Regions from separate parts of the Planococcus sp. TJ-302 genome, predicted to be linked through region 1. Evidence: riboswitches for the same ligand, from Rfam matches in the RefSeq annotation. Region 1 holds a riboswitch; each other region holds the start of a gene.
The links. Region 1 has a riboswitch for S-adenosylmethionine ahead of AC4EHB_RS10435 (2,3-diketo-5-methylthiopentyl-1-phosphate enolase). Riboswitches for the same ligand answer to the same signal wherever they lie in the genome.
Positions count from the first base shown of each region.

Region 2: it holds a riboswitch for S-adenosylmethionine, as region 1 does, so the genes downstream of both, AC4EHB_RS12185 (methionine ABC transporter ATP-binding protein) here and AC4EHB_RS10435 (2,3-diketo-5-methylthiopentyl-1-phosphate enolase) in region 1, are expected to answer to the same signal.
Region 3: it holds a riboswitch for S-adenosylmethionine, as region 1 does, so the genes downstream of both, AC4EHB_RS06335 (methionine biosynthesis PLP-dependent protein) here and AC4EHB_RS10435 (2,3-diketo-5-methylthiopentyl-1-phosphate enolase) in region 1, are expected to answer to the same signal.
Region 4: it holds a riboswitch for S-adenosylmethionine, as region 1 does, so the genes downstream of both, AC4EHB_RS12710 (MetQ/NlpA family ABC transporter substrate-binding protein) here and AC4EHB_RS10435 (2,3-diketo-5-methylthiopentyl-1-phosphate enolase) in region 1, are expected to answer to the same signal.

Region 1 is NZ_JBZDOI010000001.1:2,143,975-2,149,366, forward strand. It holds gene AC4EHB_RS10420 (sugar ABC transporter substrate-binding protein) at 1-272, opposite strand, end outside; gene mtnA (S-methyl-5-thioribose-1-phosphate isomerase) at 269-1,330, opposite strand; gene mtnK (S-methyl-5-thioribose kinase) at 1,330-2,514, opposite strand; SAM riboswitch class I at 2,592-2,746, opposite strand; SAM riboswitch class I at 3,348-3,457, shown strand; gene AC4EHB_RS10435 (2,3-diketo-5-methylthiopentyl-1-phosphate enolase) at 3,537-4,751, shown strand; gene AC4EHB_RS10440 (2-hydroxy-3-keto-5-methylthiopentenyl-1-phosphate phosphatase) at 4,757-5,392, shown strand, end outside.
Region 2 is NZ_JBZDOI010000002.1:253,992-259,383, forward strand. It holds gene AC4EHB_RS12175 (MetQ/NlpA family ABC transporter substrate-binding protein) at 1-740, opposite strand, end outside; gene AC4EHB_RS12180 (methionine ABC transporter permease) at 760-1,431, opposite strand; gene AC4EHB_RS12185 (methionine ABC transporter ATP-binding protein) at 1,421-2,434, opposite strand; SAM riboswitch class I at 2,506-2,614, opposite strand; gene AC4EHB_RS12190 (cation transporter dimerization domain-containing protein) at 2,839-3,102, opposite strand; gene AC4EHB_RS12195 (murein hydrolase activator EnvC family protein) at 3,280-4,821, opposite strand.
Region 3 is NZ_JBZDOI010000001.1:1,243,885-1,249,276, reverse strand. It holds gene ystJ (NADP-dependent malic enzyme) at 1-545, shown strand, start outside; gene metC (cystathionine beta-lyase) at 595-1,767, opposite strand; gene AC4EHB_RS06335 (methionine biosynthesis PLP-dependent protein) at 1,764-2,885, opposite strand; SAM riboswitch class I at 2,963-3,066, opposite strand; gene AC4EHB_RS06330 (LLM class flavin-dependent oxidoreductase) at 3,458-4,465, shown strand; gene AC4EHB_RS06325 (hypothetical protein) at 4,558-4,728, opposite strand; gene AC4EHB_RS06320 (hypothetical protein) at 4,887-5,392, opposite strand, start outside.
Region 4 is NZ_JBZDOI010000002.1:378,333-383,724, reverse strand. It holds gene groES (co-chaperone GroES) at 1-197, shown strand, start outside; gene groL (chaperonin GroEL) at 390-2,018, shown strand; SAM riboswitch class I at 2,190-2,316, shown strand; gene AC4EHB_RS12710 (MetQ/NlpA family ABC transporter substrate-binding protein) at 2,517-3,344, shown strand; gene AC4EHB_RS12705 (acyl-CoA dehydrogenase family protein) at 3,383-4,570, shown strand; gene AC4EHB_RS12700 (DegV family protein) at 4,965-5,392, shown strand, end outside.

The DNA of each region.
Region 1 (5,392 bases):
GCCAAATCGCCTTCAGAAGTGAAGACTGTCACGCTGCCGCCGAATTTTCCGGCCTGCTCTTTTACCCCTTCAATATATTGGGCAGAAAACGTCCCGAGGTTGATTTGCATGATCAATGCTACTTTTTTGCCGGATAACGGGTGGTCCGATGCTTCCGCTTTTGTTGCGTCTGACGTGCCTTCTTCGCTGACTTCCCCTTTTGGCTGGCAAGCTGCTAAAAAGGCACTGAGGATCAATAATAAGGCGATGAATAAAAGCGATTGTTTTTTCATGAATTTGCTCCTTTTCCTGTGTAAGCGCCGAGAACGGCAGGTATATTTTTTTTGTAATCCGGGGTGATGGCCCCTTGTTCGGTGATGATGGCTTTGATCAGCCGTGCCGGTGTGACATCGAAAGCGGGATTGAATACTTTCGTGCCTTCCGGCGCTATTTGTATGCCGGCAATATGCGTGATTTCTTCCGCTTTGCGTTCCTCGATTGGAATTTCTCGGCCGGAAGAAATGGATAAGTCGAATGTCGATGCCGGTGCCGCTACATAAAACGGAATGCCGTACGCATCAGCGAGCAGCGCTAAATTCAAAGTGCCGATTTTGTTCGCGGTGTCGCCGTTCGCAGCAATGCGGTCGGCTCCGACAATGATCGCTTCAATATTTTTTGCACCAATCGTGTGGGCGGCCATGCTGTCAGTGATCAGCGTAACGTCGACGCCCGATTGCTGCAGCTCCCACACCGTCAGCCGGGACCCTTGAAAAACCGGACGCGTTTCACAAGCATAAACTTCAAATTGCCGTCCTAGTTCGCTGCCCAGATGAAACGGCGCCAACGCTGTGCCGTATTTTGCAGTAGCGATTGACCCGGCGTTGCAAATCGTCATGACGCGCGTTTTGCCTTCCAATAAAGACAGGCCGTATTCGCCGATTTTCCGGCCTGCCGCTTCGTCTTCTTCATGGATGCGCACCGCTTCTTCAAGCAACAGCACTTTTCCTTGCTCGACGGTTGCAGCACCTTTCACTTTTGCCGTCAGCCGCTTTAGCGCCCATACCAGATTGACCGCTGTCGGGCGCGAGCTGCCCAAATGCGCCGCGTCTTTTTCAACCAAATGGAAAAAAGTTTGGAGTTCATCCGTGTCGTGGCGGACTGCAGCTAGCGCCAATCCATACGCAGCCGCTATACCGATTGCCGGCGCGCCGCGTACTTTCAGCGTCAAAATTGCTTCATAGACGTCTTCCAAGGTTTCCAGCGCCACGTACTCGATCACATGAGGCAGTTTCTGCTGGTCCAAAATCGTCAGCTTGCCGTCTTTCCAGGAAATTGATAACGGGATCGCCATTATTCCGCCTCCCCGATTAACGCTGTTACTTCGTAGATGCTTTTCACTTCAGCACGCTGCAAAATCAGCTTTTCGCCAAACTGCAATGCCCTTTTTTTCAATTCAATACGGCGGCCAGTGTCCTCGATGCCGTCGAGGTCTTTAACATGCGCCAGGCCGATTGTCCGGCGGATCAGTTCACAACCCGCAAAGCCCAGTGCATCCCGGAAAATCTTCTCGATGATGAATTCGCGATAGCCTTCCGTTCCTTGATAAGCTTCAATGCCTTTGTTTTCCCAAAGGGCCGTGAATCTTGCTTCAAACGTTTCCCACGTGCGTTCAATATGCGAATGGATCACTGTGCGCTGGTCTCCGCTGCGCGTCAGTGATTGGAAAATCAAATTTGCGAGAAACAAGCCGACATCAAAGCCGATCGGCCCGTAATAAGCGAATTCCGGATCGATAACCTTCGTTTCGCTGTCGCTGGCGAAGATGCTGCCGGTATGGAGATCGCCGTGCAGCAGCGCTTCCGCTTCAGTCAAAAAACTAAACTTCAACTTCGCCGCTTCCAACTGAAGCGCTTTGTTAGCCCATCGCGCTTCCACAGCCTCTTTCAGCTCCGGCTCGAAATCATTGGTTTCATTATCAAAAAACGGGTCTGTAAAAATCAGGTCTTCGGTAATCTTGCACAGCTCCGGATTCGAGAAAGCCGCAGCGAGCTTTTTCTTTTCAAATGGATGAAGCGCAAAATCCGATGTCTGGAACAAGGTGCGCGCCAAGTATTCGCCGATATCCGTCGACAGCTGCGGATACGCCTTTCCGGCAATCAAGCCTTCGCGGGCAATCGTCAAATGCGATAAATCTTCCATGACCGTCAAAGCCAATACCGCATCCGTGGCATAAACAGCCGGCACCAGATTCGGCACGAATTCACCGTGTTTCCGAAGGGCATCTGCCTCGATCTGTGCGCGCTGCAACGTCAGCGGCCAGCTTTCGCCGACGACTTTCGCATACGGCAGCGCCTGTTTCAAAATAACGCTCTTGCCGCTTTCCTGATCCGTCACGCGGAATACGTAATTCAAGTTGCCATCGCCGATTTCGTCGCATTGCAATGCCGCGCCAGCCGGGAATGGATAATGCGTTCTCGCAAGCTCAATGGCGGACTCTACTGTCAATTCTTCGTATTGTTTAGCTGCTGTTGCCATATGTCATCTACCTTTCGAATGCAAAATAAAAAGCCTCTTTCCCAAAAGAAAGAGGCTCAGAAATATAGATTCCATGCCTCTTATCTTTCAGAAATGTACATTTCTGATGGAATTAGCACCGTGCCTTGCGGGATTTTCATCCCGGCGCTGAAGCGCCCCTTCTCACGAAGGTATTACGGTCGGTTGCTGGGCGTCATAGGGCCAATTTCCCTCTGCCTGCTCTTGATAAGAGTTTTTAATGCGTATGTGTATGCTGTTTGAAAAGAATCCTATCATGGTTCAGAATTGAGTGTCAATAACTTTTTTCAATATTCCTTTTCATTTCGCTTCAGGCGGACGCTTACCGCGGGGTGGGCATGGAGCCTCCATTGACCCACTGATCCCGCAGGAAAGGCTAGGCTAGGCCTAGCCTTTGCGACGAAGCTAGCGCAGCGATGCAGGAGCAGTATGTTTGCCCTCGCCGCCTTACGCTGCATTCAAAGATATATTTTAATACAGAATCATTTCTTTTAACGAAGAACATGAAAGACACACTTTCTGAAGTTGCTTTCGATTCTCGAGATATGGAGCAAAACAGCGGAGAAAACCTTACTGCTCCTGTCTCTGCATCGCTGCGCTAGCTTCGAGACATTAAAGTGCGTTGCAGTGCTGCGCACTTCGTCGCAAAGGCATTGCCCCAATGCTTGGGTCCATGCCTTCGCAGCTGTTTTGCGGAATATCGGTCGAATATTCAGACTGCCTCTCATCCACAATTTACAGATAATTATTGACAGAAAGTTTTAATCGTGGAATAATCAGAATTACTTTGTATATCGAAACCAATTGAATACGCATTCTTATTCAGAGCAGGTGGAGGGACAAGCCCTATGACACCCGGCAACCGGTCCAGCAATGGACACGGTGCTAATTCTTGCAGCCCGTTTGACAGGCTGAGAAATAAGAAGTTGTTAAGCCCATTAACCTCTTCTTGTTTGAAGAGGTTTTTTTATGTTTTCAATCAATGTAAACGGAGTGTGGATAATTTGAGCAGATTGACAGCTACTTACCAGCTTTACGGAAAACCCGGCTCTTTCAAGAAAAAGGCGGAAGGCATCGCGCTTGGCTTGACGATCGGCTCGTGGACCGATTTGCCGTTGCTTGAGCAGGAGCAATTAAAACAGCATAAAGGCGAGGTGGTCTCGGTCACCGAGTTTGATGATGCACCGCATCCGCTGAAACCGGGACTGATTCGCGCCGAAGCGCAAATCTCTTATCCGAGCGCAAATTTCTCGCCGGACCTGCCCGCCATCCTGACGACGGTGTTTGGAAAGTTGTCGCTCGACGGCGAAGTGAAGCTGCTTGATTTGGCGTTCGACGATGAACTGCTTGGGCATTTCCCCGGGCCGCATTTCGGTATCGAAGGCGTCCGCAGTTTGATCGGCGTCCATGACCGCCCGCTTGTTATGAGTATTTTCAAAGGTGTGATCGGCCGGGACTTGGAATTTTTGAAAGCCCAGCTCCGCCAGCAGGCGCTTGGCGGCGTCGATCTTGTGAAAGACGACGAAATCCTTTTTGACAATCCGTTGACGCCATTTGAGCAGCGGATTACTGCTGGCAAAAGCGTGCTGCAGAGCGTATTCGAAGAAACGGGCCACCGCACTTTGTATGCCGTGAACCTTTCAGGGCGCACATCTACACTTCGCGACAAAGCGAAAAAAGCGCGAGAACTGGGGGCTGACGCGTTGCTCTTCAATGTCCACGCTTATGGGCTCGACGTTCTGCAGGAATTGGCGGAAGACACGGACATTCAGCTTCCATTGATGGCCCATCCGGCATTCAGCGGGGCGTTCACTTCTTCTCCGACTTACGGATTAGCGACAGCGCTCGCACTCGGCAAATTGACGCGCATTGCCGGAGCGGACTTCTCGTTGTTCCCCTCCCCTTACGGCAGTGTTGCACTTGAAAAAAGCCAGGCCTTGGCGCTTGGCGAAGAGCTTGTGAAAGCAAGCGCGTTGAAACGCTCTTTCCCGGTGCCTTCAGCTGGCATTCATCCCGGCCTCGTGCCGCAGCTGTTCGAAGATTTCGGTATTGACAGCATCATTAACGCAGGCGGCGGCGTCCACGGCCATCCGGACGGCGCGGCAGGCGGCGGCAAAGCATTCCGCCAGGCAATTGACGCCGTGCTTAACGAACATTCACTTGCCGAAGCAGCAAAACAAAATCATGAATTAAAAACAGCATTGGATATATGGGGGTAACAACCATGAATAAAACGGTCATCTTCTGTGATTTTGACGGCACCATCACCAATTCAGACAACATCATCGCCATCCTCCAGCATTTTGATCCGCCGGGATGGAATCCGATAAAAGACCAAATCCTGTCTCAGGAAATATCCATCCGCGACGGCGTTGCGCAAATGTTCTCGCTGCTGCCTGCAGCAAAAAAAAATGAAATTATCAAGTTTGTCTTGGAACAGGCGCAAATCCGTGAAGGTTTCGCCGATTTTGTCGCCTATACACGCGAACGCGAAATTCCTCTTTATGTCGTCAGCGGCGGCATCGACTTTTTTGTCCATCCGCTCATTAAACCGTTTGGCCCTTTTTCCGGCGTTTATTGCAACGAAGCGGATTTCTCGGGCGAGTCGATCCGCCTTGAATTTCCACATGGCTGCGACGAACAATGCCCGAGCCAGGGCTGCGGCTGCTGCAAGCCCTCGATCATTCGCCAATTGCTCGAGGACGGCGCACAAAGCATCGTCATCGGTGATTCCATCAGTGATTTAGAAGCGGCGAAGCAAGCCGATTTCGTCATCGCGCGCGACTATCTTGTTGGGAAATGCGAAGAGCTTGACCTGCCGTACAAGCCATTTGAAAACTTCCATGACGTCATGTCGATC
Region 2 (5,392 bases), on a different contig from region 1:
TCCACTAAATCTTTGGCTAATTGCGTGTCTTTGTTTTCCGTCTTGACCGCCACTAAGTTACGGTATTGGTCCGGCATGTCTTCAAGAACAAGCGCATCCTGCAGGTCCATTTCAGCCGCCAGCGCAAAGTTTCCTGGCACAGCTGCCAAGTCCGAGCTTTCAACAGCACGCGGCAAGCCGCCTGCTTCGATTGGCTGGAACACAAGGTTTTTCGTATTTTCATCGATGTCTTTTTCAGAAACCGTCAATTCTTCAGCTGCCGGATCGAGTGTGATCAAGCCGTGGTCCTGCAACACCAAGAACGTCCGCGCAGCGTTGACCGGATCGTTCGGAATAGCGATAGTTGCGCCGTCTTTGATTTCTTCGATTGACTTAAAGATGTTGGAATAAATGCCCATTGGCGCTGTTGGCACGGTGATCAAACCGGTCAGGTCCATGCCGTTTTCTGTCGAGAAGTTTTCCAGGTAAATCGAGTGCTGGAACAAGTTGGCGTCGAGGTCGCCATTATCCAAGGCGTTATTCGGCTGAATGTAATCGCTGAATTCAACAATTTCCACTTCGTAGCCTTTTTCTTCAAGAGCTGGTTTGAATGCCTCGTTCAGCATGTCGCTATAAGGGCCGGCCGTTCCGCCGAGTTTGATGGATTTGCTGTCGGTGTTCGATTCTTCACCACCACCGCCGCATGCGGCGAGCAAGGCAAGCAGGATGAGCAGGATAGCTGGTAAGATGAATTTTTTCATGTGAGTTTCTCTCCTTTTATTATCGTTTGTCTATTGCTTTGGATGTCCAGTCTCCAAGTTGCTGAAGAATTTGGACGAGAACGATCAAGATGACGACGGTGACGATCATGATGGTATTGTCGTAGCGGTAATAACCGAAGCGGATCGCCAAATCGCCGATGCCGCCACCGCCTACGACTCCCGCCATAGCGGAGTAGGCAACCAAAGAGATGATTGTGATCGTGACGCCTTGGATGATGCCCGGCTTCGCTTCCGGCAACAGCACATCTTTGATGATCATCCACGGCGTAGCGCCGACCGCAACAGCGGCTTCAATGACCCCTTTATCGATTTCGCGCAGCGACGTTTCGACGATGCGGGCGAAAAATGGGATGGCTGCGACTGATAGCGATACGCTTGCTGCCGCTGGCCCGATGGTCGAGTCCACCAATAGCTTGGTCAACGGAATCAAAGCAACGAGCAGAATGATGAACGGAATCGACCGCACCATATTGACGGTAAATCCGAGAATCGATTTGATCACCCGGTTTTCCAGAAACAGCCCTTTGTCGGTGACAAACAACACGATGCCGAGCGGCAATCCGACGACAATGGCAATCGCGAGCGACACGCCGATCATGTATAAGGTTTCGCCGAATGCTTTTGAAATATCCGGCCATAATTCGATCATATGCTGAAAATCAAAGCCCATTTTTAATCACCTCCACTTTTGCGCCACGGCCTTCCATATAGGTGATGGCCCTCCTGATATTTTCCGGCTGCCCTTGGATTTCCATCAAGAACAAACCGAGCGGCTTTTCCTGTATATATTCGATGGTACCGTGGAGAAAGTTTCCTTTGACATCAAAATGCTGGACGGTATCGGTGATGACGCCTTCTCCGGCCACCGCTCCCTTGAACTGCACTTTGATGATGCTTCCTGTACACGCATCAAGAATCGGCTGCGGCACATCAAACGACACGACAGAAGAAATGAATTCCTTCGTTAAATCGGTTTTGGGATCCGAAAAGATGTCGTAGACTTCTCCTTCTTCGATGACCCTGCCGTCCTGCATGACCGCCATCCGATCGCAGATTTCTTTGACGACGTTCATTTCATGGGTGATGAGGACAATCGTGATGTTCAGTTCCCGGTTTATCTTTTTCAACAGCCGCAGGATCGACAGCGTGGTATTCGGGTCAAGCGCGGATGTGGCTTCGTCGCAAAGCAGGACCGACGGGTTGTTCGCCAACGCCCGTGCAATGCCGACGCGCTGCTTTTGCCCGCCGCTCAGCTGTGCGGGATAGACGTCTTTCTTATCCGCCAATCCGACCATGTCCAGCAATTCGTCGACCCGTTTCGCCGACTCTTCTTTTGGCCGCTTGGCCGCTTTCAGCGCAAACGCGACGTTTTCGCCGACCGTCTTTTGGCTGATCAAATAGAAATGCTGAAAGATCATGCCGATTTTCAGCCGTGCCTGCCGAAGCTTTTCGCCGCGAAGGTGGGTCAGGTTCAAGCCGTCCACTTCAATTTCGCCGCTTGTCGGCTGTTCCAATAAATTCATGCAGCGCAGCAGCGAACTTTTCCCCGCTCCCGAGTAGCCGACGATGCCGAAAATTTCGCCTTCGTTAATGGTCAGCGTGACGTTGTCTACGCCGGTCACCAGACCTCTTTTCGTTTTATAGTCTTTTGATAGGTTTTGTATGCTGATCATGATGGTCCTCCTCTTTCCTACCAATAAAAAAATGCCTCTTTCATATAGAAAGAGGCACCGTAAATGGAATTGGTTTATCTTTCAGAATGAAATCATTCTGCAGGATTTAGCACCTTCCCAGCTCGTGCTGGGGGTTGCTGGACGTCTTCGGGCCTGTCCCTCGGTCTCTCTTGATAATGTTCCATATGAAGTTGTGTATTGGCTTGGATTTAATAGTATAGGACATCCTAAATGCTGTCAAACCTTTTTTTGAAAGTAATTGCTGTTTTCGAAATTGTTAGACCAGCTTCAGAAGGCGAATTTATTTCGTATTTTTTATTTTGATTGTGAGAATGGGTATGCTCGCTCCCCCTCCTTTCCTACCCCCACTATCAATTTGGATCCCAGCTCCAAAAAGCTTGGAACTATTCATTTACCCCTTCCATCTCTATTGTAGAAAATCCAATATTTAGTTCAGCTGTTGCTTCCCTAACAAGTTGTTCAATGGTTCGGGCATCTTCAAGTCCGTCCCTTTTTGCATAGAGGTGGACGTTCATTGCGTTCTCTTCTCCGTCAATTGACCAAATGCGCAATTGCTGAACCGATTGGTCTCCAGGTATTTTTTCTAATTCCAACCGGACGCTTTTCAAATCGATATTTTCGTATACGCCTTCAAGGAAACATGTCATTCATTGATAACTAGCCAAATGGCTCCATTATATTTCAATGCGTGTATCCGACTATCAAACTAACGGAATTCGCCAGATTTAGTTTTGAATTCCGTCAACTTTTTTATCAAAAGATTTCCAAAACCAAAGTCAAAAAAAAAACAGCATGCTTTAGTTAAAAGCACGCCGTTTTCACTATTATTGTAGATAATTCATTGGATTTACCGCATTAGAACGCGATCCGTTCCATGAACCAATATGAATTTCAAAATGTAGATGCGGACCGGTCGAGCGTCCTGTCGAACCAAGCAAACCGACCGTTTGGCCTTGTGAAACGGCTTGGCCAGCTGATACGCTAATCGCGTTCATGTGAGCGTAAACAGTCGCATAGGATTGGCCATTGATCGAATGGGTAAGAATGACGACATTTCCGTATCCACCCATCACGCCGGCAAAAGAAACATAACCGGACGCTGACGCAGAAATCGGTGTGCCGGTAGCATTTGCTATATCTTGCCCTAAATGCGATTCAGCACCTTCTCCGATATCCCGTCCACCGTAGCCGGATGAGTATCGGCCAGCAACCGGTCTGATAAACATTGCTCCAGAAGAAGGAGCAACTGCGGCTGCAGGGATTGGGCTTACAGAAGGACTTTCTGTTATCGCTGCCGGAACAGCTGAAGCCTTGGAACTGCTGGCAGCTTCCCGAGCCTCTGCAGCGCGTGCTTCTTCAGCAGCGGCCTGTGCTAACGCCTCTTCTTCTGCCGATTGAGCGAGTGCCTCTGCTTCATCTTTTGCTGTGGCTTGAGCGCGCGCTTCTTCAGCTGCTTGTGCTCGTGCTTCTGCAACAGCTTGTGCTCGTGCTTCTGCAACAGCCTGTGCTCGTGCCTCTGCCGCCGCAGCTTGTGCCCGTGCTTCTGCAGCAGCTTTTTCAGCTGCTATTTTTCGAAGACGTTCTTCTTCCGCTTTTCTTGCAATTTCAGCCAAGCGGGCTTGCTCATCAGCGATTTGTTTTTCCAAGTCTTCGCTGATTTCGATTACTTCACTGAATTTAATCTCTAGGCTGCCTTTTTCTGTCGCTAACCTTTGTTGTTCGGCTTCCAGCTCATTTACCAGGCCGGCTTGCTCTTTTTTCTGTCCATCAAACGAAGCTTTTAACCCGACCAGTTCCGAACGGCGTGTTTCCTGGTCATTAAGCTTGCTTTCAACTTGCGTTTTTTGTTCGGCCAATGCTTTTTTGTCATCCGCCTGATTTTGCATAATCTCACGATCCGCTTCAATCAGCGCGTTGACTGCAGAAAAACGGTCAATGAAATCAACGAAACTATTGGCGCCAAGCAGGACGTCGAGATATTCGACCGATCCCCCGCTTAATTGGATGGCACGAGCCCGTTCCTTAAGCAGTCCTGTACGCTCCGCAATCTTTTGTTCAAGTTCTTCAATCGATTTTCTCAATTCATCGATTTCGGATTTTGTCCCTTTGATTTCGGATTGCACCTGATTGATCTTTGCTTCTGTTTCGGTAATTTGGGTATTCAAATCTGCTATTTTCGCCGCAAGCTGCTCCAATTTCGTAGCATTCTGATTGAGTTGCCCCTCTTTTTCATTGATGCCCGAATTTAGTTCGCTTTGCTGTTGCTGGGCTTCTTGTTTTTTCTCTTCTAATTTATCCAGGTTATCTGCATTAGCCGTTGGGACTAAAATGGATATGGCTAATATTGAAGATAAACTGGTCATCATCCATTTCGAAATCAAGTATTTTTTCCCCTTCCGATATCTTTCTGATATTGCTATATATGATTGATAATAATGTAAGAAAGTATTTTCTATGTGTAGAAATCTATTAATTGGCTTAGAAATAATCTTATGTAAGAGTTTACTTCTCAAACCTCTAACCCACTTAGTATATCAGTTAAACCTCTACCACTGATTACAGCCATATTTCAATTTCTTCTATTTGTGAAATATTTCTGTATTATTTTAACTATTCTAATTATTGAAGAAAGATAGCGTAAAGGGATAATAGCTTCCTAGGAGGTAATCTAATGGATAATACTTGGAACAAAACTATTTATAAATTATAGTGGCCTGTTTATGATGTGATTTTTAAAGTTGAATATTTTTTAGAAGCGCGCAAAAATGTAACTTTTTAAGTCCGTATGAATAGGCAATCCACTCAACTTCCCAATAAAAATACACCCTTATTCGTTAGATGGTCGTCTAACAATAAAGGTGTATTTTAGATGCAGAGATAGGGGCACATGTTTTTTTGCCGCGGGCGTCACCGCTGTTTTGCTTCATATCGAGAAAT
Region 3 (5,392 bases), 900 kb from region 1:
CATTCAAGGAAGAAGTAGCAGAAATGACCAATTATGGCCGGTCTGAAGGCAAACTTGGAGATGTTATCAAAGGGGCGGACGTGTTTATCGGCGTATCGGCCGAGGGAGCTTTGAGTGAAGAAATGGTGGCATCGATGAATGCAGAACCCATCATCTTTGCGATGGCGAACCCGAACCCGGAGATTTTGCCGCACGCGGCAAAACGCGCAGGGGCCCGCATTGTGGGCACGGGACGTTCCGACTTTCCGAACCAGGTCAATAACGTCCTGGCGTTCCCAGGCATCTTCCGCGGGGCACTGGACGTCCGTGCTACTGAAATCAATGATGCGATGAAAATTGCGGCAGTAGAAGCGATTGCCGGGCTGCTGGAATTGCACGAACTCCACGATGAATACGTCATTCCAGCGCCATTCGACTTGCGCGTTGCACCGGCAGTAGCAGCCGCAGTGGCGCAAGCTGCGATTGATACGGGTGTGGCTAAGCGGCCGATTGGTACAAATGCCTCTGCTGCACAGGAAGCTCTTTCAGGAAAAACGATATATTAAAAGAAAGCCGCCCATTCAGCAAGTTGAATGGGCGGTTTTGTTCTGGAATTTATTTCACCAGTTCGGGAGTTTGTATTGCGCGGCGGACTTTTTGCAGCGCTTGTTCAAGGTCTTCCAGCAAATCGTCGCGGTTTTCGAGGCCGACAGATAAACGCAGAACACCGTCTGTGATGCCGCGCTTCTCGCGGTATTCTTTCGGCATAGATGCATGGGACATTGTCGCCGGGTAAGAAAGAATCGTTTCGACTGCTCCCAAACTTACCGCAAATACCGGAATTTTGAGGCTCTCCACAAAAATCCGGGCAGCATCTTTGTCTCTCAGGCGCAGCGATACAACAGCTCCCGCGTCGCGTGCTTGGCGCTCATGGATCGGATTGCCCGGATGGAATGTGAAGCCCGGATAATAGACTTCTTCCACGGCGGGATGGCTATGCAAATATTGCGCAATGACACGGGCAGAAGCGGATGATTGCTTCAACCGTGCGCCCAGAGTTTTGATGCCTTGGATCAAGGTATAGGAATCATGCGCCCCCAAGACCGAACCGAACGTATTTTGAATAAAGCCGAGACGATCCGCCAATTCCGGATCTTTGACGACTGCGAGCCCCGCGATGATATCGCTGTGGCCGGATAGGAATTTCGTCGCGCTGTGCAAGACGACATCTGCGCCCAAAGCAAGCGGGTTCTGGTACAAAGGCGTCATGAATGTATTGTCGACAAATGTTAAACAGCCATTGGCTTTTGCGAGCTTGGCGGCTATTTCGATGTCGGTGATATTCATGACCGGATTGGATGGTGTTTCTATATAAACGACTTTCGTATTGGACTGGATAGCTGCGGCCATTTCGCTGAGGTCGGTCATGTCGACAAAACTAAAGGAAATTCCGAATTTGGTAAGCACTTCCGTGACAAAGCGGTAAGTGCCCCCGTAGACATCTTCCGATACAAGGACGTGGTCGCCAGCCGACAGCAGCATGAACGCGGAAGAAATGGCAGCCATGCCGGAAGCGAAAGCGAATCCGCGTGTGCCGCCTTCGAGTTTGGCAATGGTTTCTTCCAGCTTTAAACGTGTGGGATTGCCGGAGCGGCTGTAATCGAACGGTCCGAATTCGTCAAAGCTGGCCTGATGGTATGTGGAAGACAAGTGAATCGGGACATTGACCGCCCCGGTTTCTTTGTCGACTCCGGCTGCGTGGATGAATTGGGTTTCCAAATGTGTCATAGGCGAAGGACCTCCTTGTCCAGTTTTGCGAATGCTTGGGTAAGATCGGCTGTCAGGTCTTCAATGTCTTCGATGCCGACGGAAAAGCGGAGCAGGCAATCGCAAATTCCGCGGCGCGTCCGCTCTTCATAAGGGATATCGGCGTGCGTCTGGGTGGCGGGATAGGTGATGAAACTTTCCACGCCGCCGAGGCTTTCAGCGAACGTGATCAGTTCCAAATTTTCCAGAAACGGACCGACCAATGATGCGTCTTGCAAGCGGAATGACAACATGCCTCCTTTTCCGGGATAAAGGACATCTGTGACCGCAGGGTGATGTGTCAGAAACTCAGCAGCTTCGCACGCATTTTTTTCGTGCTGTTTCATGCGAAGCGGCAGCGTCTTCAAGCCGCGGATCAACAACCAGGAATCGAACGGCGATAACACTGCGCCAGCTGAATTGTGAAGCACGCCCAGTTTCTCGCAAAGCGCCTGGCCTTTGGCAGCAACCAAGCCGCCGAGCACGTCATTATGGCCGCCGATATACTTTGTCGCGCTGTGCACGACGATGTCTGCGCCTAATGTTATAGGCTGTTGAAGATAAGGCGTTAAAAAGGTGTTGTCGGCAATGAGCAGCAAACCATGTTTTTTCGCCAGTTTTCCGTAGGCGCCCAGGTCGATTTCCTGCATCAATGGATTGGTTGGCGTCTCGATGAATAACGCTTTCGTTTTATCTGTGATCAAGCTTTCAGTGTGGCTGACATCATTGAAATCTGCGTAAACGGTGCGGATATTGTAAATCTCCGAATAATGCTGGAGCAGCCGGTAAGTGCCTCCGTAAATATCTTCCGGTACCAATACCTCGTCATCAGGCCTGAACAGCGACAGCACCAGTTGAATTGCCGCCATTCCGGAACTACAGGCAAATCCAGCATCCGCGCCTTCAAGAGCGGCGATGCCTTCTTCCAGTACGGAGCGAGTCGGGTTTTTGGTGCGCGTGTAATCATAGCCTGTCGACCTGCCAAGCCCCTCATGTTCATAAGCGGTCGACAAATAGATTGGGGTGCTGACCGCCCCTGTCGTTTTATCGGTTTTATTGCCTAATTGCACTAGTTGCGTTTCAATGCCGAATTTTGCCATGGGAATCATCCTTTCAAAATAAAAACAGGGGCTCGCTTCTTGAAAAAGAAGAAAGCCCCTGTTTTGGGAACCTAATCTTCTCATCTTCTAAGCCGAGGCTTATTGGAATTAGCACCGTAGCCATAAGGGCTGGTTGCTGAGACTTCACAGGGCCAAATCCCTCCGTCTCTCTAGATAAGAAATAAAATATGAAGTTTTAATGTGCGTGCAGGGTAAAGGTCCACCGATCAAACAGCGCCTTTAGATAAAGTTTACTTTAATACAGCAGGGCGAATTTTACAAGGGAAAGTTTAAATTTTTAAAAAATTATTTGTAGATCAGAAAGTTGAGATGGCTCTGTTTCTTTCCGGTTAATTTGAATTACGAAAAAGTTGAACGAACTGTCGTTTCATCTTGAATGGACATCGGAAAAGTCTATCTTGACTAGGTAAGAAGGGATGCGTTCAAGAAAACCAAGCGCCTTGAAAACATTATCGGGAACAGCAATTGACTGGTTTTTCTGGGTGCTGAGCAGGAACCGTGTAGAAAAAAGAAAATACCGCTACACTTGTAAAAGTGAGGAGTGATGAATGATGACTAGTAAAAAATTCGAAAACATACCATTGGCTGTACTGGACTTGGCGCCGGTCAACGCAGACAGCGATGCGGCTCAATCATTCAAGAACAGCGTCGAATTGGCGCAGCATGTAGAGAAATTAGGTTTTAACCGGCTTTGGCTTGCTGAGCACCATAATATGCCGGGCATCGGCAGTTCTGCGACATCAGTTTTAATCGGCCACATTGCCGGGCAAACAAAGCGGATCCGTGTAGGTTCAGGAGGCGTCATGCTGCCGAACCATGCGCCGCTCGTTATCGCAGAGCAATTCGGTACGCTTGAATCGCTGTACCCCGGCCGCATTGACCTTGGTTTAGGGCGCGCGCCCGGGAGCGACCAGGCGACAGCTTATGCGCTGCGCCGAACGTTGCACAGCAGCGGGGATGAGTTTCCACAGCAAGTAGAAGAACTGCAAAACTATTTTTCCGAAAATCCAAAAGGCAGCGTCCGCGCTTTTCCTGGAACCGGTCTGGATGTGCCGCTTTGGCTGCTTGGTTCAAGCGGCTTCAGTGCTAGGCTTGCGGCGATTAAAGGCTTGCCATTTTCATTTGCCAGCCATTTTGCGCCGGACTACACGATGCAGGCTTTGCAGCTCTACCACCAGAACTTTAAACCTTCCGCCGCATTGAAAGAGCCGTATGCCATGGTCGGCGTCAATGTCATTGCAGCGGATACACAGGAGAGGGCGGAATGGCTTGCAACATCCGGCCAGCAGCAGATGTTTGCGCTGATGCGAGGTATGCCGACCCATTTCCAGCCGCCGATCGATGATCTCGAAAAGGTTTGGTCGGACCGTGAAATTGCCATTTTCAAAGAAAAACTGGCTTCAGAATCGATGATTGTCGGCACACCGGATGTGGTCCGCGAAAAGCTGCGGAACTTTATCAATAAAACCCGGGCGAACGAAGTCATTGTCAATTCCCAGATTTTTCATCTTGAAGACCGCCTGCGTTCTTACAGCCTTCTTGGCGATATGATGGAATAAATACCATGTCTCTGCTAAAGCAATTGCTTTGGCGGGGATTTTTTTGTGCAATAAAAAGCACCGCCAGGATTTGGCGGTGCAAGGAGTGGAAGCTATTGGAGCCGTTTAGCTTGCTGCGCTTCAATTTTGATTTCCTGGGGTGCATCGTCATCTTTCGAGTTGGCATAATCTGGTGCGCCTTCGCCAATCATGTTTTGGGCAGCATTATAATCTTCTTCGATTTCGCGCGGTGTTTCCTGCGGATCGATTCTGATTTTGGCCATTGGAAAGACCTCCTTTCCGCTGATGTTTGATTAAAGCCAGTGAAGGAAGGCGGACGTCTATATGCTTTATTATACTGACTATTCCGTCATTAATAAAGTTTCAATGCTTTTTATTGAAAACAAAACCCGCCAGAGCTTGTGGCTCGAGCGGGTTTTGGTTATTGCTGTTCGGTTGCTTCGGCATTCAACAGGATGCTTTCGAAATAGACAGCTGGAGAATCTTTTTGCCATTCCTCTGCTATTGCTTCAGCGGTATTAGAAGATGCGCTATAAGCCATTTCTGTGCGTAGATCATCAGTCAGGGGAATCTTCACCATTGGCCCTTCCGGTGTCAGCCAATTCAACCGTTCGCGTGGATTTTGAGCCGTGTGCGAGATCCATGCTCCCTCGTCTTGGGGAGTGCTGAAGAAGGGTTCCGGCGACATCATAAACCAGCTGTCAGCTTGATGCTTCGGCGGAAGCCAAAAGTTTTTCAGAAGTTTGCCTTCTTCGATTGTCAATTCCGTTATTTCATGGCGCAATTCGTTGACTGGATCGCCATTTCCAAGCGCCAGATTCCGTGAAACGTAAATATTGCCTTGCAGGATTTCAGCAGAATCCATCGCGATGATGCCGTATGGATTAGTAGTCGGGTCGTTGCCGTATTCCGGATCTGTTGTGCGCA
Region 4 (5,392 bases), on a different contig from region 1:
CACAGGAAAAACCGCAGGAAGGCAAAGTGATCGCTGTTGGCAACGGACTTATCCGCGACAATGGACAGCGCACTGAATTGGACGTCCAAGAAGGCGACCGGGTCATCTTCTCGAAATATGCAGGATCTGAACTTAAATACGAAGGCAATGAATACTTAATCTTGCGCGAAAACGACATTTTAGCTGTATTAGGCTAAGCCATATATTCCTAATATTACGCAAAACGGCTCGCTTGCCGCGGGCGAGCGCCAAGCCGCTTCGTCGCTGCGCTCCTGCAGGGTCTCGGCTGTCTCGCTATCCCGCAGGCGTCTTCGCCGTTTTGCTCCATATTATTAACCGGGTGAATAACAATATAGAATGTTTTAACAAGATAGAGGAGGAAACTAAACATGGCAAAAGAGATTTTATTCAGCGAAGATGCACGCAGCCAGATGCTGCGCGGTGTTGATAAATTGGCAGATGCAGTGAAAGTGACACTTGGGCCGAAAGGGCGCAACGTTGTACTTGAGAAGAAATTCGGTTCACCCCTCATCACAAATGACGGCGTAACGATTGCGAAAGAAATCGAGCTTGAAAACCCGTTCGAAAACATGGGCGCGAAATTGGTGGCGGAAGTCGCTTCTAAAACGAATGACATCGCAGGAGACGGTACGACAACGGCAACGGTCCTTGCGCAAGCAATGATCCGTGAAGGACTGAAAAACGTCACTGCAGGCGCGAACCCTGTCGGCATCCGCCGTGGGATCGAATTGGCTGTCGCAAGCGCTGTGGAAGGCTTGAAAGCCGTTTCCCAGCAAATCGAAGGCAAAGAATCGATTTCACAAGTGGCAGCTATTTCTTCCGGTGACGCTGAAGTGGGCAACTTGATCGCTGAAGCGATGGAGCGCGTCGGCAATGACGGTGTGATCACGCTGGAAGAATCACGCGGCTTCACGACGGAATTGGACGTTGTAGAAGGCATGCAATTCGACCGCGGCTACCAGTCGCCATACATGGTGACGGATTCGGACAAAATGGAAGCAGTCCTTGAAAACCCGTTCATCCTTGTCACTGACAAGAAAATCGGCAACATCCAGGAAATCCTTCCAGTGTTGGAGCAAGTTGTTCAGCAAAGCAAACCGTTATTGATCGTAGCGGAAGACGTTGAAGGCGAAGCGTTGGCTACATTGGTCGTCAACAAATTGCGTGGAACGTTCAATGCTGTAGCTGTCAAAGCTCCGGGCTTCGGCGATCGCCGCAAAGCGATGCTTGAAGACATTGCAGCATTGACAGGTGCGGAAGTCATCACGGAAGACCTTGGCTTGGAATTGAAAACGACGAACATTGCACAGCTTGGCCGTGCATCGAAAGTTGTCGTATCGAAAGAAAACACGACAATCGTTGAAGGCGCTGGAGACCAGCAGCAGATTGTTGCCCGCGTGGCGCAAATCCGCAACCAGCTGGAAGAAACGACTTCAGAATTCGACAAAGAGAAATTACAGGAACGCTTGGCAAAACTTGCCGGCGGCGTAGCAGTCATTAAAGTTGGAGCGGCTACTGAAACAGAATTGAAAGAACGCAAATTGCGCATTGAAGATGCTTTGAACGCAACGCGCGCAGCAGTAGAAGAAGGAATCGTTGCAGGCGGTGGTACAGCGCTTGTCAATGTATACAATAAAGTCGCGGAACTTCTGGAAACAACAGAAGGCGATGAAGCAACAGGCGTCAAAATCGTTCTTCGCGCGTTAGAAGAGCCGGTTCGCCAAATCGCAACGAACGCAGGCCTTGAAGGATCGATCATTGTTCACCGCCTGAAATCGGAAGAAATCGGCATCGGCTTCAACGCAGCGAACGGCACTTGGGTCAACATGCTTGAGCAAGGAATCGTCGACCCGACGAAAGTGACGCGTTCTGCACTTCAAAACGCAGCATCCGTTGCAGCGATGTTCTTGACGACTGAAGCAGTCGTAGCAGACATCCCAGAACCAGCAGGCCAAGGCGGCATGCCTGATATGGGCGGTATGGGCGGCATGATGTAATCATCAGCCTTCCGGAAAAACTCCCTCTCACTAAGTGAGAGGGAGTTTTTCTATTCTGTTGGGTAAAATATTAAAATGATTTTCTGAAAATGTGTTGTAATGAAATGGATCGTCTGCTATTGTATTAATCACATCAGATTACTCGGTATTAAATTTCCGAGTATACATAAATTCTTATCTAGAGAAGTGGAGGGACTGGCCCTTTGAAGCTTCGGCAGCGGAACTAATTGGAGAACATTCCGATTTGTAACTGTGCCAAATCCAGCAGGTGCCCTAGACAGCACTTGAAAGATGAGAAGAGCCGGACCGTGAGCCCCTCTTCTTAATTATGGAGAGGGGCTTTTTTCTATTCAATGGATTGAGAGGAATGAGGAGTAAAAGGTATCGAACCGCCGAAATGTTTTACATCATTTCCAGTTTATAAAATTGCCGCATATGCAACTGGTTTAGATTTGTCAGGGGCAGAGTAAAATAATGAAAAACAAGGAGAGATAGCAAATGAAAAAGCGATTAATTGGTATGTTGGGGCTTTCAGCTTCCCTATTATTAGCGGGCTGCGGCAATGATCAAGCTTCCGGAAGGGATACGAAAGAAGTGCGGGTCGGTTTCGGAGTTGGCACTTATGAGCAGCAATTCAAAGAAGGCATCTTGCCCATCTTAGAGGAGAAAGGGTACACCGTTGATACGACAACCTTCTCTCAGAATATGCAGTTGAATCCGGCAATGCAAGAAGGTTCAATTGATGCGAGTATTTTTCAGAGTACAGCTTATATGGAAGGGATGAATGATGAATTAAACATGAATATGACCGGTATTGCTTTTGTGCCGAGTGCCCCTCAAGGATTATATTCTAAACATCATCAATCCCTGGATGAAGTGAAAGACGGATCAACCGTAGGGGTGCCGAATGATCCGGTAAACCAGGAAAGAGCGGTGCGTATTCTTGAGGAGTTAGGATGGGTGACTGTCTCGTCTGATGCAGGGGTTACAGATTTCAACCTGAAAGGTGTTGAAACAGCCGATTACGACATTGACATTAAAGTATTAGACCCTGCTCAAATTCTAGTATCACTGCAGGACATTGACTTTGGGGTCGTCAATGGCAATTATATTGCCAATGCTCCGGACCGGAAAATTACAGATGCCCTCAAGATTGAAGATACACCTGAGCAGCACCGGATTGTTGTAACGATTGAGGAAGAAAACGAGGATACAGAATGGGCGAGAGATTTGAAGGAAGCATATGAATCAGAGGAATTTAAGGAATACATCGAGTCGAATGAACAATATGACGGGTTCATCTTAACAGAGGAATGGGATCAATAAATAAGAACCCGTATTAGAAAAAGAAAGGTGAAGTGTACATGGATATCACAGCAGATAAGACCTTTGAAGAGCGTTTGCAGTTACTGACACATACGGTTGCCTCATTCTCAGAAAGAGCAGCCGAAAACGATCTTGAAGGAAGGTTTCCATTTGAGAATTTTAAAGAACTGAAAGCAATCCATTATCCTTCATTGACGATTCCAGCGGAGTACGGAGGGGCAGGCATCTCATTATATGAGATGCTGCGCTACCAAGAAGTTATCAGTAAGGCTGACGGATCCACAGGATTGTCCATCGGCTGGCACATGGGAATCATTAAAGATCTGGGAGAAAAGAATAGATGGAAAGAGTCTATGCTGAAAAAACTATTTGACGATATCAGAGAAAATGGGACATTGATCAATAACTGTGCGACAGAAAAGCAAACAGGAAGTCCGACAAGGGGAGGAAAACCTTCTACAACAGCTAAAAAGGATGGACGGCATTGGGTTATCGATGGCAGGAAGACGTTTACGACAATGGCTCCCGTATTGGATTATTTCAACGTAACAGCTGCGATTGAAGAGACAGGTGAAATTGGATTTTTCCTCATCCCACGCTCAAAAGTAGGGGTAGAGATCGAAGAAACGTGGGATAGTATAGCCATGAAAGGTACAGGGAGCCATGATTTGATATTGAATAACGTCAAGCTTGAGGAAGACTCATTAGTCGAAATTCTCGAACCTGGAAAAAAACAGGCAGCTGGATGGCTGCTTCATATTCCGGCATGCTACCTCGGCATTGCACAGGCAGCGCAGGAGTATGCCATCAGTTTTGCAAAAGAATACTCGCCGAATAGTCTTAACGGCCCGATTCTCGACCTGCCGAATGTTAAGCAAAAGATTGGCCAAATCGAATTGGAACTAGTCAGAGCGAGACATTTTCTATATTCTGTAGCGAAGCAGTGGGATGAGTCGAATGAAGAGGAACGATCAAAGATGAATCCGGAATTGGGAGCCGTGAAGGTAGCTGTCACCAATTCAGCAATCACCATTGTTGATTTGGCAATGAGGGTAGCAGGTGCTCATAGTTTATCAGAAAAGAGCCCACTGCAAAGATATTACCGGGATGTGAGAGCGGGCCTTCACAATCCACCTATGGATGATATGGTTATTCCGTTGCTTGCTGACTATGCGATTGGAAACCAGGCTGTGAAAAAAACTTTGAGTGAACAAGTCATTAAATAGCAACTAGAAGCTCTCCCGTTTATTCCACCCTCCATAAGAACTCGTTCAATTTGATTCATATTAAATTCATGAATATTCTTCTTATCTACTTCTTTTAGAAGAAATGAAACATCAAAAGAGCGCTGACCCTTTATTGGATCACCGCTCTTTTTTAGTATGAGCATTCGTCTCGCGCCTTAGGAAATTACGAACGTTTCAACTAATTATTTTGGCGGCTGCAACCATCAAGGAAATAGGCTATATAAGTTCAAATTATGTCTGCGCTTACAAACGTTCTTGTTGAGTTTGCGCTTATATGACACCTATCACTAGCCTCCCATAGGTGCGTCAGGTAAGTTATCCGTAGCAGAGAATTGCTTCCGATACGGAATTGCATTTAAAGGAGAATTTTTTTATGAAGAAAATAGCTTGGATAACGGATACAGCTGCGCAATTGGATGAAGCTTTCATCCAAAAACATCATGTATATGTCCTGCCTCTTAGTGTTGTTTTTGACGAAGGGTCATATCGGGAGTCCATCGACCTTACACAGGAAGAGTTTTATGATAAATTGCGCTTAGCGAAAGTCTCGCCTAAAACTTCGCAGCCAGCAATTGGAGAAATGCTTTCTTTATACGAAAAATTGCAGTCCGAAGGATATGATTTTGCGATTGCTTTACACTTATCAAGTGGACTTTCTGGCACATTTGAAAGCGCGCAGTCGGCTGCGGAAATGTCAGACTTCCAAGTGTATCCGATTGATTCGAAAATCGGTTCTTTTCCGATGGTGAAAATGATTGAAATTGGCGATAGCCTGTTGGCAGAAGGCAAGGACGTAGAAGA